One region of the Clostridium sp. Marseille-QA1073 genome, then DNA from elsewhere that is predicted to be linked to it. Evidence: a T-box and tRNA genes for the amino acid it is inferred to sense, from the RefSeq annotation. Region 1 holds a T-box; the other holds one or more tRNA genes.
The links. A T-box is a leader RNA that pairs with one kind of tRNA and senses whether it is charged. The one in region 1 lies ahead of asnS (asparagine--tRNA ligase), so its partner is inferred to be a tRNA-Asn.
Positions count from the first base shown of each region.

Region 2: it encodes a tRNA-Asn, which carries the amino acid that the T-box ahead of asnS (asparagine--tRNA ligase) is inferred to sense. The anticodon was not compared.

Region 1 is NZ_JBSVQM010000010.1:115,909-121,766, reverse strand. It holds gene ACY1IQ_RS11185 (YjjI family glycine radical enzyme) at 1-617, shown strand, start outside; gene ACY1IQ_RS11180 (YjjW family glycine radical enzyme activase) at 610-1,449, shown strand; gene ACY1IQ_RS11175 (hypothetical protein) at 1,571-1,798, opposite strand; gene ACY1IQ_RS11170 (hypothetical protein) at 2,009-2,272, shown strand; gene ACY1IQ_RS11165 (GNAT family N-acetyltransferase) at 2,230-2,490, shown strand; gene ACY1IQ_RS11160 (QueT transporter family protein) at 3,130-3,606, shown strand; T-box leader at 4,010-4,256, shown strand; gene asnS (asparagine--tRNA ligase) at 4,304-5,695, shown strand.
Region 2 is NZ_JBSVQM010000009.1:79,397-85,254, forward strand. It holds gene fusA (elongation factor G) at 1-1,087, opposite strand, end outside; tRNA gene ACY1IQ_RS10225 (tRNA-Asn) at 1,416-1,490, opposite strand; rRNA gene rrf (5S ribosomal RNA) at 1,516-1,633, opposite strand; tRNA gene ACY1IQ_RS10235 (tRNA-Asn) at 1,817-1,891, opposite strand; rRNA gene ACY1IQ_RS10240 (23S ribosomal RNA) at 2,200-5,098, opposite strand; rRNA gene ACY1IQ_RS10245 (16S ribosomal RNA) at 5,498-5,858, opposite strand, start outside.

The DNA.
Region 1 (5,858 bases):
GATTATTATCAAAAGATAACTTTACTGCTATGTTTGGTATGGTAGGACTTGCAAATGCTGTTAACTACTTTATAAATTCAAATAAACAAGAAGATAGATTTGGATATTCTGATTATGCAAATAATTTAGGAATGAAAATAATAGAAAAGATGCAAGAGATAGTTGATAATCACATTAATAAACACTGCACAGCAAGTGATGGAAAATATCTTTTACATGCACAAGTAGGATTAGATAGTGATGAAGGTGTAGCACCAGGATGTAGAATTCCTATAGGTGAAGAGCCAGAAATTTATGAGCATTTAATACAAAGCGCTCCATTCCATAAATTCTTCCCATCAGGAATAGGTGATATATTTAAATTTGATGAAATGTCTAAGAGAAATCCAAAAGCTATAATTGATGTTATAAAGGGAGCTTTTAAATTAAATATTAGATATATATCTGTTTACTGTGAAGACTGTGATGTTATAAGAATTACAGGTTATTTAGTTAAGAAATCAGATATAGAAAAACTAGAAAGAAATCAGCAAGTATTAAATGATACAGTTGTACTAGGATATGGAGCAGCTAAGAATCAAAAAGTACTAGAGAGAAAATTAAGACATAATGAGTAAAATTGCTATAGTAAATAAAATAATACCTTTTAGTACAGTAGATGGAGAAGGAAATAGAACAGCCATATTTCTTCAAGGCTGTAACTATAACTGCCTCTATTGTCATAATCCTGAAACAATAAATCGCTGTATAAATTGCGGGAAATGCGTAAGCTATTGTGAACATGGTGCTCTTTCTATAGTAGATGGAAAAGTCAATTATAATAGAGATAAATGTGTAAACTGTGATAGTTGTATTGCAGTTTGTGAACATAATAGTAGTCCTAAAGTTAGCGTTATGACTGTTGAGGATATATTAAAGGTATTAAATAAAACTAAATATTTTATATCTGGAATAACTGTATCTGGTGGAGAATGTACATTGCAAAGTGATTTTTTAATTGAGCTTTTTAGAGAGGTTAAAAAATTAGGATTAACTACATTTTTAGATACTAATGCTTCGCTTCCTATATATAATAACTTAGAACTTCTAGAAGTTACTGATAAAACTATGATAGATTTAAAAGCCTTTGATAGTGATGAAAATAAATATCTTACTGGCATGAAAAATGAAACTGTTATAGAAAACATAAATAAATTAGCTGAAATGGATAAAATTTATGAAATAAGAACAGTAGTAGTACCAGAAGTTTTAAATAATGAACGTACTGTAGAAATGGGAAGTAAGCTTATAGCAGAGCTAAATCCTAATATAATCTATAAACTTATAAAATATAGAGCACTAGGTGTTAGAGAAGATTTAATTAAATCCTATACTCCATCTAATGAGTACATGGAAAAGCTAAAAAATATAGCAACAAAAAATAATGTGAAAAATGTAGTGGTAGTTTAATATGACCAATAAAAACTCCTTTAGGCATAGCTTAAAGGAGTTTTTATTGGTTTATATAATATTACAATAGAATATTAAAGTAATATAAATACTAGAATTTAGAAGACTACTGTAATGATAATTAAATAGTTACTTGAGGATATCTTTCGAAAAGTTCATCAAGTTCTTTTGACGCTTCATTAAATGCTTGGAGTTTAGAAATTGCTTCTTGAGCGTCAAAAGTTAGAGAATATTCACATACTGGACAAGTTAATCCATTATCAACAATATTATCAAAGTTAGATTCCGTAATAGTTATCTCAGTATCGCATATGCAAGCAATTTTAAAGCTTAATATTTTATTATACACAATAATTAATCCACCTTTTTTCACGACATTTTACCATATAAGTAAAAATAAATCAAATAAAGATAAATGTAAAATAATTTAATATTATTAATAACAAATATTCTATAGAAAAATTAAAAAATAAATAAAGATACTATAATTAAGTCTAAGCAATATTTTTTGTTTGCATTTATGTATTAAAAATAATGAAATTTAAAGGGAAAGGGTTATATGAAAATATATAACAATATATTTATTAAGAATATTAATGATGATTATGCAATGCAACTTGTAGATATTTTAAACAATGATTGTAGGTTAAAAAGTGCTTTCAATTCAAATGGAAATAAAATATCTAAATCAGAATTTATAGATTGCAATAAACAATGGTGTCAAAATAAAAATGCTGAAATATTTGCTATTGTTTTAAATAATATTGCAATAGGAATAATATCACTAAGTCACAGGATATTAAGAAACAAAAGGCACAAATAGGTTATTGGATTAGTAGTAAATATTGGGGAAATGGATATACAAGCTGTGCATTTTCTCAGGTATTAAATTTAGCAAGGGAAAAAGAAATAAAATATATATCAGCTACTATAAAAGATTATAACATAGCTTCTAAAAGGATTTGGGTAAAAAATGAAGCGAAAATAGAAGCAATACATGATAAATTAAAGGTATTAATAACATTAAAGGATATAGATTAATTATTATTTAAAGTAGAATAAAGTGTGTTTTATGTAGGGGTGAACAATGTTCGCCAAGAAATCTAAATAAGTTATAATTGTCAGATATTGAATAGACAAAATATTAACCCATAAAAAACATATCTTTATTCTTGATTTATAAAGTTTTATAATATATAATAATGTTTGTTAAAATCAATCAGACAGTTCGGAAGCCTCCTGTCTTTAAACAAAACTACGGCAGCAATCTTTTTAATCCTAATATTTTATTAGGATTATTAGAGTTATCTCAAAAGAGTAGAAACGCTGTCTTAATGACAGCGTTATTTTATTTTTTAGAAAGCATATTACATTAAAATTCTATATAACTTAAACAATTTACAACTTTAAATTAGCTATTAATTTTAATTTATATTGAAAAGTAAAAATATAATTTTTAATTTGATAAAATCAAATTAAAAAGTTTTACTTATATAATAAGATTTATAATATTATATTGAAATTTGTGAATTGTAAAGTGAAAAGTTGGGAATATTATTTCTAAAGTAAATAGGGATATGAAAAGTTATTAATAAATAGCTTTATTAGTATTGCGCCGCAGTTAAGTTTAATGTTAAAAAGGCTTTGAAATTATTTAATATTTTTTAGGAGGAAAAAGGTATGGATACTAAAAAACTATTAAAGGTTTCATTGGTGGCAGCAATATATGCAGTTATTACATATGCTTTAGCACCGATATCCTTTGGGGCAGTACAATTTAGATTATCAGAGATAATGACTTTGTTAGCATTTATAGATCCACTATACGTACCTGCACTTACTTTAGGATGCGGTATTGCTAATCTTTTCAGCCCTGCTGGTGTTATAGATGTAATTGTAGGAACTGCAGCAACCTTTATAGCAACTTTTGCTATGAGTAAAAGTAAAAACATGATTATAGCATCATTATATCCTACAATAGTAAACGCGGTAATGATAGGCGCTATGCTTTATTATGCCTTTAATTTACCATTATTTTTATCTGCACTTCAAGTTGGTGTAGGTGAGTTTGTGGTAGTAACTATAATAGGGGTACCTACATTTAAATTACTATTAAAGGACAAAAGTTTAAGAGATATATTAAAAATCAGTAAATAAAAATTAAGACTACAGAAGATTTATTCTGTAGTCTTAGCTTTTTATATATGAGATTTTACAAAATTAAATTTATTCTTTGTTATTTTATTAGTAAATTATTATGAAGAATTGTATATACTATAAAGTATAAGTTACTTAATATTGAAGTAGATGAGCAAAGTCCATTATATTTTATAAAATTAATTATTGATTAGATAAATTAAAAAATCTACAAAAATATTATGGTTATATCAATTTTTTTATGGTAAAATTTATTTTAAATTAATAAGAATAATGTTTTATAAAAAATACAAAATATATTTACAATTATATTTTACAAAATATTTGACAACTATATATTTAAACTATATAATAATTACTAGTATTTAAAAATAGTTTTTGTATATAATATAAATAATGTAAATTAAAAGCAATGAAGAGAAGAGTAGATATAAGAGGTAATTTAAGCGAGTTGACGATGGTGAGAGGTCAATATGAAACTTATGTTGAAGAACATCTCAGAGCTTCTAACCGAAATTGTTATGAAAGTAGGCTTAGACGGAATTAAACCGTTATAAATTAAACAGTATCGATGATAATCTGTACTGTAAAGAGGTCATTTTATGACAATTTGGGTGGTACCGCGGAATAGTTAACCTTTCGTCCCTATGAGGGATGAAGGGTTTTTTTATATGAATTTTTAAAGGAGGAAAACTGTATGGAAAAAGTATTAGTAAAACAAATTTACAGAGAAAAAGAAAAATATAGTGATCAAATGATCTCTATAAGTGGTTGGATTAGAACTTTAAGAGCTTCTAAAAATTTTGGTTTTATAGAAATAAATGACGGAAGTTTCTTTAAAAATATCCAAGTAGTATTTGAGGAAGATTTAGAAAATTTTGCAGAAGTATCAAAACTTAGCATAAGTTCTTCGCTTACTATAGAGGGAAGACTTGTGTTAACTCCAGAAGCTAAACAACCTTTTGAATTAAAGGCTGCTAAAATTGTTGTAGAAGGGGAATCATCCTCAGAATATCCACTACAAAAGAAAAGACATAGTTTTGAATTTTTAAGAACTATTGCTCATTTAAGACCAAGAAGCAATGCTTTCTCAGCAGTATTTAGAGTACGTTCATTAACTGCTTATGCTATTCATAAGTTTTTCCAAGAAAGAGGATTTGTTTATACTCACACACCAATAATCACAGGAAGTGACGCTGAAGGTGCAGGAGAAATGTTTAATGTTACAACCTTAGACTTAAATAACGTTCCTAAAAGTGAAGATGGAACAATAAACTTTGGAGAAGACTTCTTTGGAAAACAAACTAATTTAACAGTTAGTGGTCAATTAGAAGCAGAAGCTTATGCCTTAGCATTTAGAAATGTTTACACTTTTGGACCAACTTTTAGAGCAGAAAATTCAAATACTGCTAGACATGCTGCTGAGTTCTGGATGGTAGAACCAGAAATAGCTTTTGCAGATCTTAAAGATGATATGGAACTTGCAGAAGATATGATAAAATATATAATAAACTTTGTAATGGAAAATGCTCCAGAGGAAATGGAATTCTTCAACAGTTTTATAGATAAAGGATTAAAAGCGAGACTGGAGAATGTAGTAAATTCTGACTTTGCGGCTATAACTTATACTGAAGCTATAGAATTATTAAAGAAAGCAGATAAAGAATTCCAATATGAAGTTGAATGGGGTACTGACCTTCAAACAGAACATGAAAGATATATTACAGAAGAAATATTTAAAAAACCAGTATTTGTTACTGACTATCCAAAGGAAATTAAATCCTTCTATATGAGAATAAATGATGACAACAAAACTGTTGCAGCAATGGACTTATTAGTTCCTGGTATAGGTGAAATTGTAGGAGGAAGCCAAAGAGAAGAAAGATTAGATATCCTTGAAAAGAGAATGGAAGAACTAGGTCTTAATAAAGAAGATTACTGGTGGTATTTAGAGCTAAGAAAATACGGTGGCACAAAACATGCAGGTTTTGGATTAGGATTTGAAAGAATGATAATGTATATAACTGGTGTAAGCAACATCAGAGACGTTATACCTTTCCCAAGAACTACAGGAACTGCAGAGTTTTAATAGAAACCTTTATATACCAAGGGTTTTGGGAGAAAAAATTTAATAAAATAACACAGCTGTAACACAACAGTTGAGTTTTTGAAAAGGAGCTTTCTCTAGAAGGCTCTTTTTTATGCAAATAAATTATTAGTTTTATCTACAGCCTTAATCTTTTTATCCTTCA
Region 2 (5,858 bases), on a different contig from region 1:
TAGCATATTGTTGTTTTCCTTTTAAAAAGTATAAGGTTCCAATCTTCTCATCTTTTTCTTTATTAGAATTATAAACAACAGTATCAGACTGAGCACTTCCTGTAATTACTCTAAACATTGAAAGTTTACCTACAAAAGGATCCGCAATAGTTTTAAATACTAATGCTGAAAATGGTTCCTCTTCATCTATTTTAATATTTGTATAACTATTATTCTTTAAATCTTTTGCCATGTATAGAGTGGTATGAATTGGAGATGGGAAACACTCTACTATATCTTCGAGCAATGTGTCTATACCTATGCAATTTAGTGCAGAACCACACATTATTGGAGCTATTTCTCCCATCGAAGCACCTTTTATTAATCCATTATAAATTTCTTCCTCACTTAAATGTCCATCATTAAAGTATTTATCTAATAAAACTTCATCAATTTCTGCAACGGCTTCCATAACCATTTGTCTACATTCATCAACTTTATCTATTAACTCTACAGGTATTTCAGCATCTTCCATTTTTTGAGTTTTAGAATTGAATAATCTTGCTCTTTTTGAAATAACATTAATAACACCTCTAAAGTTATTTTCAGAGCCTATAGGGTATTGGATAGGTACAACTGACATACCAAATTTATCTTTTAATTGTTCTAAAACTTTTTCAAAATTACTATTTTCTCTATCTAATTTATTTATAAAAAAGGCCCTAGGTAATCTCTGCTTTTCAGCATAATCCCAAGCTTTTTCTGTTCCAACTTCAATGCCTGATACTCCACATACAGCTATCATAGCCATATCTACTGCATTTAAACCTTCTATCATTTCTCCAACGAAATCAAAATATCCTGGAGTATCTACTAGATTTATTTTTACATGTTTCCATTTACAAAGTGCCACTGAAGTTGATATTGATACTTTTCTTTTCTTCTCTTCAGCATCATAATCACTAATTGTAGTTCCATCTTCAACCTTGCCGAGCCTATCTGTTGCACCAGTATAATATAATATTGCTTCCATTAAACTTGTCTTTCCAGAGCCACTATGCCCTATAATTCCAACATTTCTAAGATTATTAATTTTATACTCTTTCATGTGCTATACCTCCCATTTTCTCTTTCAGATTATCCAATATAATTTATATATTCTATATTTTGGTGATTTTCCCTCTAATTTTTTATAATATTCTAAATCTTTAAAATATATTTACATTTTTTGAGGAAAAATATACTAAAATTAATTAGATTTAATTTTAAAAATTATCAACTTTAACTTTAAAATTATCAACAAACTGTTAACAACTTTAATAAAAAATGTTATTAATTTAATTAGCCACATAAAAAAGTATGTTAGATTCAATCTAGTTATTCTTAAAAATAAAAAAACAGCTCTTTTGAGCTGTAATTTACACAAAAAAATAAAATGGCTCCGCGAAGAGGATTCGAACCTCCAACCTATCGGTTAACAGCCGAGTGCTCCACCGTTGAGCTATCGCGGAATATTGCTAAACTTAAGTTAGCACTACCTGGCAACAACCTACCCTCCCACACAGTCTCCCGTGCAGTACTCTCGGCGTCTTAAGGCTTAACCTTCCTGTTCGGAATGGAAAGGGGTGTTACCCTTAAAACCATCATCACCAGATTAAAAATTTACATAAGCTTCACATTACTGCGTCAGTTTCAGTCACTCCAGTGCTCATTTACTCTAGTAAACTCCGCTCTTCGTTCCTTCACTTCCTTGTCCTGTTCGCTTCTATTAATTTTTTTAAATTTATATAAGCTTCATACCATTTTATCAACTTATAACATATTTAATTTTTAAATATGGCTCCGCGAAGAGGATTCGAACCTCCAACCTATCGGTTAACAGCCGAGTGCTCCACCGTTGAGCTATCGCGGAACATTATAAAATTCACTATAAACATCGTACTACTTCGTCAACTGCATTCGCTCCGGTGCTCATTTACCATAGTAAACTCTGCTCCTCACTCATTTGTTTCCTAGTATTACTCGTTTCTATCAAATTTTAAAAATTCATATAAACTTTGCATTACTTCGTCAGCTTCAGTCACTGCGGGGTTCATTTACCTAAGTAAACTCCACTCCTCGTTCCTTTGCTTCCTTGTACTGCTTGTTTCTATTAATTTTTTTAAAATTTATATAAGCTTCAAAGAAATTATTCTCTGAAAATTGCACAGTGAAATTAATTAGGTCAAGCCCTCGACTTATTAGTATGAGTCAGCTGAACATGTTGCCATGCTTACACCTCTCACCTATCAACCTGGTGTTCTTCCAGGAGTCTTACTAACTTATGTTATGGGAAATCTCATCTTAGGGGGGGCTTCACGCTTAGATGCTTTCAGCGTTTATCCCTTCCAGACATAGCTACCCAGCTGTGCCACTGGCGTGACAACTGGTGCACCAGAGGTCTGTCCATCCCGGTCCTCTCGTACTAAGGACAGCTCCCTTCAAATTTCCTACGCCCGCGACGGATAGGGACCGAACTGTCTCACGACGTTCTGAACCCGGCTCGCGTGCCGGCACAATGGGCGAACAGCCCAGCCTTGGGACCTGCTTCAGCCCCAGGATGCGACGAGCCGACATCGAGGTGCCAAACCTCCCCGTCGATGTGGACTCTTGGGGGAGATCAGCCTGTTATCCCCGAGGTAGCTTTTATCCGTTGAGCGATGGCCCTCCCACGAGGAACCACCGGATCACTAAGCCCGACTTTCGTCCCTGCTCCACTTGTCTGTCGCAGTCAGACTCCCTTCTGCCTTTGCACTCTTCGAACGATTTCCGACCGTTCTGGGGAACCTTTGGGCGCCTCCGTTACTTTTTTGGAGGCGACCGCCCCGGTCAAACTGCCCACCTAACAATGTCCCGTGACCTGATTCAAGGCCTCCGGTTAGAATTCCAGTACTATCAGGGTGGTATCCAAGGATGACTCCACAAAGGCTGACGCCCTTGCTTCCAAGTCTCCACTATCCTGTACAGATAGTACCGAAACTCAATGCTAAATTGCAGTAAAGCTCTACGGGGTCTTTCCGTCCAATCGCGGGTAGCAAGCATCTTCACTTGCACTACAATTTCGCCGGATTTGCTGTTGAGACAGTGCCCAAATCATTACGCCATTCGTGCGGGTCGGAACTTACCCGACAAGGAATTTCGCTACCTTAGGACCGTTATAGTTACGGCCGCCGTTTACTGGGGCTTAAGTTCATGCCTTCGTTTGCACTAAGCAATCCCCTTAACCTTCCAGCACCGGGCAGGCGTCAGCCCCTATACATCAGCTTTCGCTTTAGCAGAGACCTGTGTTTTTGCTAAACAGTTGCTTGGGCCTATTCTCTGCGGCCTACTTGCGTAGGCACCCCTTCTCCCGAAGTTACGGGGTCAATTTGCCGAGTTCCTTAACAGCAATTCTTCCGATGGTCTTAGGATTCTCTCCTCACCTACCTGTGTCGGTTTGCGGTACGGGCACTAACTTCCTCCATAGAGGCTTTTCTTGGCAGCGTGGAATCAGATACTTCACCCTTAAAGGGTTTCCCCATCACGCCTCAGCTAATGTAGGTGGATTTGCCTATCCTACATACCTAAACGCTTAGACTAGCATCCAATAGCTAGCACATCTTATCCTCCTGCGTCACCCCATTTGTAATAACGTCTGCTAGTGGTACAGGAATATCAACCTGTTGTCCATCACCTACGCCTTTCGGCCTCGGCTTAGGTCCCGACTAACCCTGAGCGGACGAGCCTTCCTCAGGAAACCTTAGGTTTTCGACCGACAGGATTCTCACCTGTCTCTCGCTACTTATGCCAACATTCTCACTTCTGCATCGTCCACCGCTCCTTCCGGTACGACTTCAGCCAATGCAGAAAGCTCCTCTACCGCGTACACGTAGTGTACACCCATAGCTTCGGTGGTAAGTTTTAGCCCCGGACATCTTCGGCGCAGGATCTCTTGACTAGTGAGCTATTACGCACTCTTTGAATGAGTGGCTGCTTCTAAGCCAACATCCTAGTTGTCTTAGAAATCCCACATCCTTTACCACTTAACTTACACTTTGGGACCTTAGCTGATGGTCTGGGCTGTTTCCCTTTTGACTACGGATCTTATCATTCGCAGTCTGACTGCCGAAATAAAAGTATATGGCATTCGGAGTTTGATAAGGTTCGGTAAGCGATATGCCCCCTAGCCTATTCAGTGCTCTACCTCCATTACTCAATTAATCGACGCTAGCCCTAAAGCTATTTCGAGGAGAACCAGCTATCTCCGAGTTCGATTGGAATTTCTCCGCTATCCACAGCTCATCCCATGGTTTTTCAACACCAACGTGGTTCGGTCCTCCACGAGATTTTACTCTCGCTTCAACCTGGCCATGGATAGGTCACCCGGTTTCGGGTCTACGACATGCAACTTTGCGCCCTATTCAGACTCGGTTTCCCTTCGGCTCCGTACCTTAAGTACTTAACCTTGCTACATATCGTAACTCGTTGGCTCGTTCTACAAAAAGCACATCGTCACACATATAAAGTGCTTCGATCGGTTGTAGGCACAGGGTTTCAGGTTCTATTTCACTCCCCTCCCGGGGTTCTTTTCACCTTTCCCTCACGGTACTTCTCCACTATCGGTCACTAGGTAGTATTTAGCCTTGGGAGGTGGTCCTCCCTGCTTCCCACAAGGTTTCACGTGTCTCGTGGTACTCTGGATCAGAACTGTTACCTTATCTCTTTCGCTTACAGGCCTATTACCTTCTACGGAGTAGCTTTCCAGCTATCTTCAACTAAAGATACAGTAAATTTATGTTCTGTCCTCAACCCCCAAGCCAAAGGCTTAGGTTTGGGCTCTTTCCCTTTCGCTCGCCGCTACTTAGGAAATCGATTTTTCTTTCTCTTCCTCCGGGTACTTAGATGTTTCAGTTCCCCGGGTTTACCTCTATATACCTATGTATTCAGCATATAGTACATGGCGTAGCCATGTAGGTTTCCCCATTCGGAAATCTTTGGATCACAGACTATTTGCGTCTACCCAAAGCTTATCGCAGCTTATCACGTCCTTCTTCGGCTCCTAGTGCCAAGGCATTCACCCTGCGCCCTTTGTAGCTTGACCTTAAAATTCAATATAAGCTTCACACTACGTCGTCAACTGCGCTCGCTGCGGTGCTCATTTACCGTAGTAAACTCCGCTCCTCGCTCACTTGTTTCCTAGTATTGTTCGCTTCTATTTAATTTTATAAAGTAACCTAGTTAACTTTATAAAAAAGTGTCCTATACAAATTCGCATAAATAGAGTTCAAAAACTTTGTTTTTAAACTTATTTCTGTTTGTCTTGACGAAATTGTTTATTTATCTTTTAAATTTAAAGGATATTTAAACAAATATTTTCACTGTGCAATTTTCAAAGAACAATTGAGCTTTTCCTTTGTCCCGTAGGACCTTGGTCGCTCAAAATTAAACAGAGATAGTACCAGTTTTCGTAGTAGAGTTACCAACTACGTCGACTCCCTAGAAAGGAGGTGATCCAGCCGCAGGTTCTCCTACGGCTACCTTGTTACGACTTCACCCCAATCACTAATCCCACCTTCGGCCGCTGGCTCCTTGCGGTTACCTCACGGACTTCGGGTGTTACCAGCTCTCATGGTGTGACGGGCGGTGTGTACAAGGCCCGGGAACGTATTCACCGCGACATGCTGATTCGCGATTACTAGCAACTCCCACGGCTTCATGTAGGCGAGTTTCAGCCTACAATCGGGCCTAGGTTAGTTTAAGTTTAGCTCCACCTCACGGTCTTGCATCTTGTTGGCTAACCATTGTAGCACGTGTGTAGCCCCTAGACATAAGGGGCATGATGATTTGACGTCATCCCCACC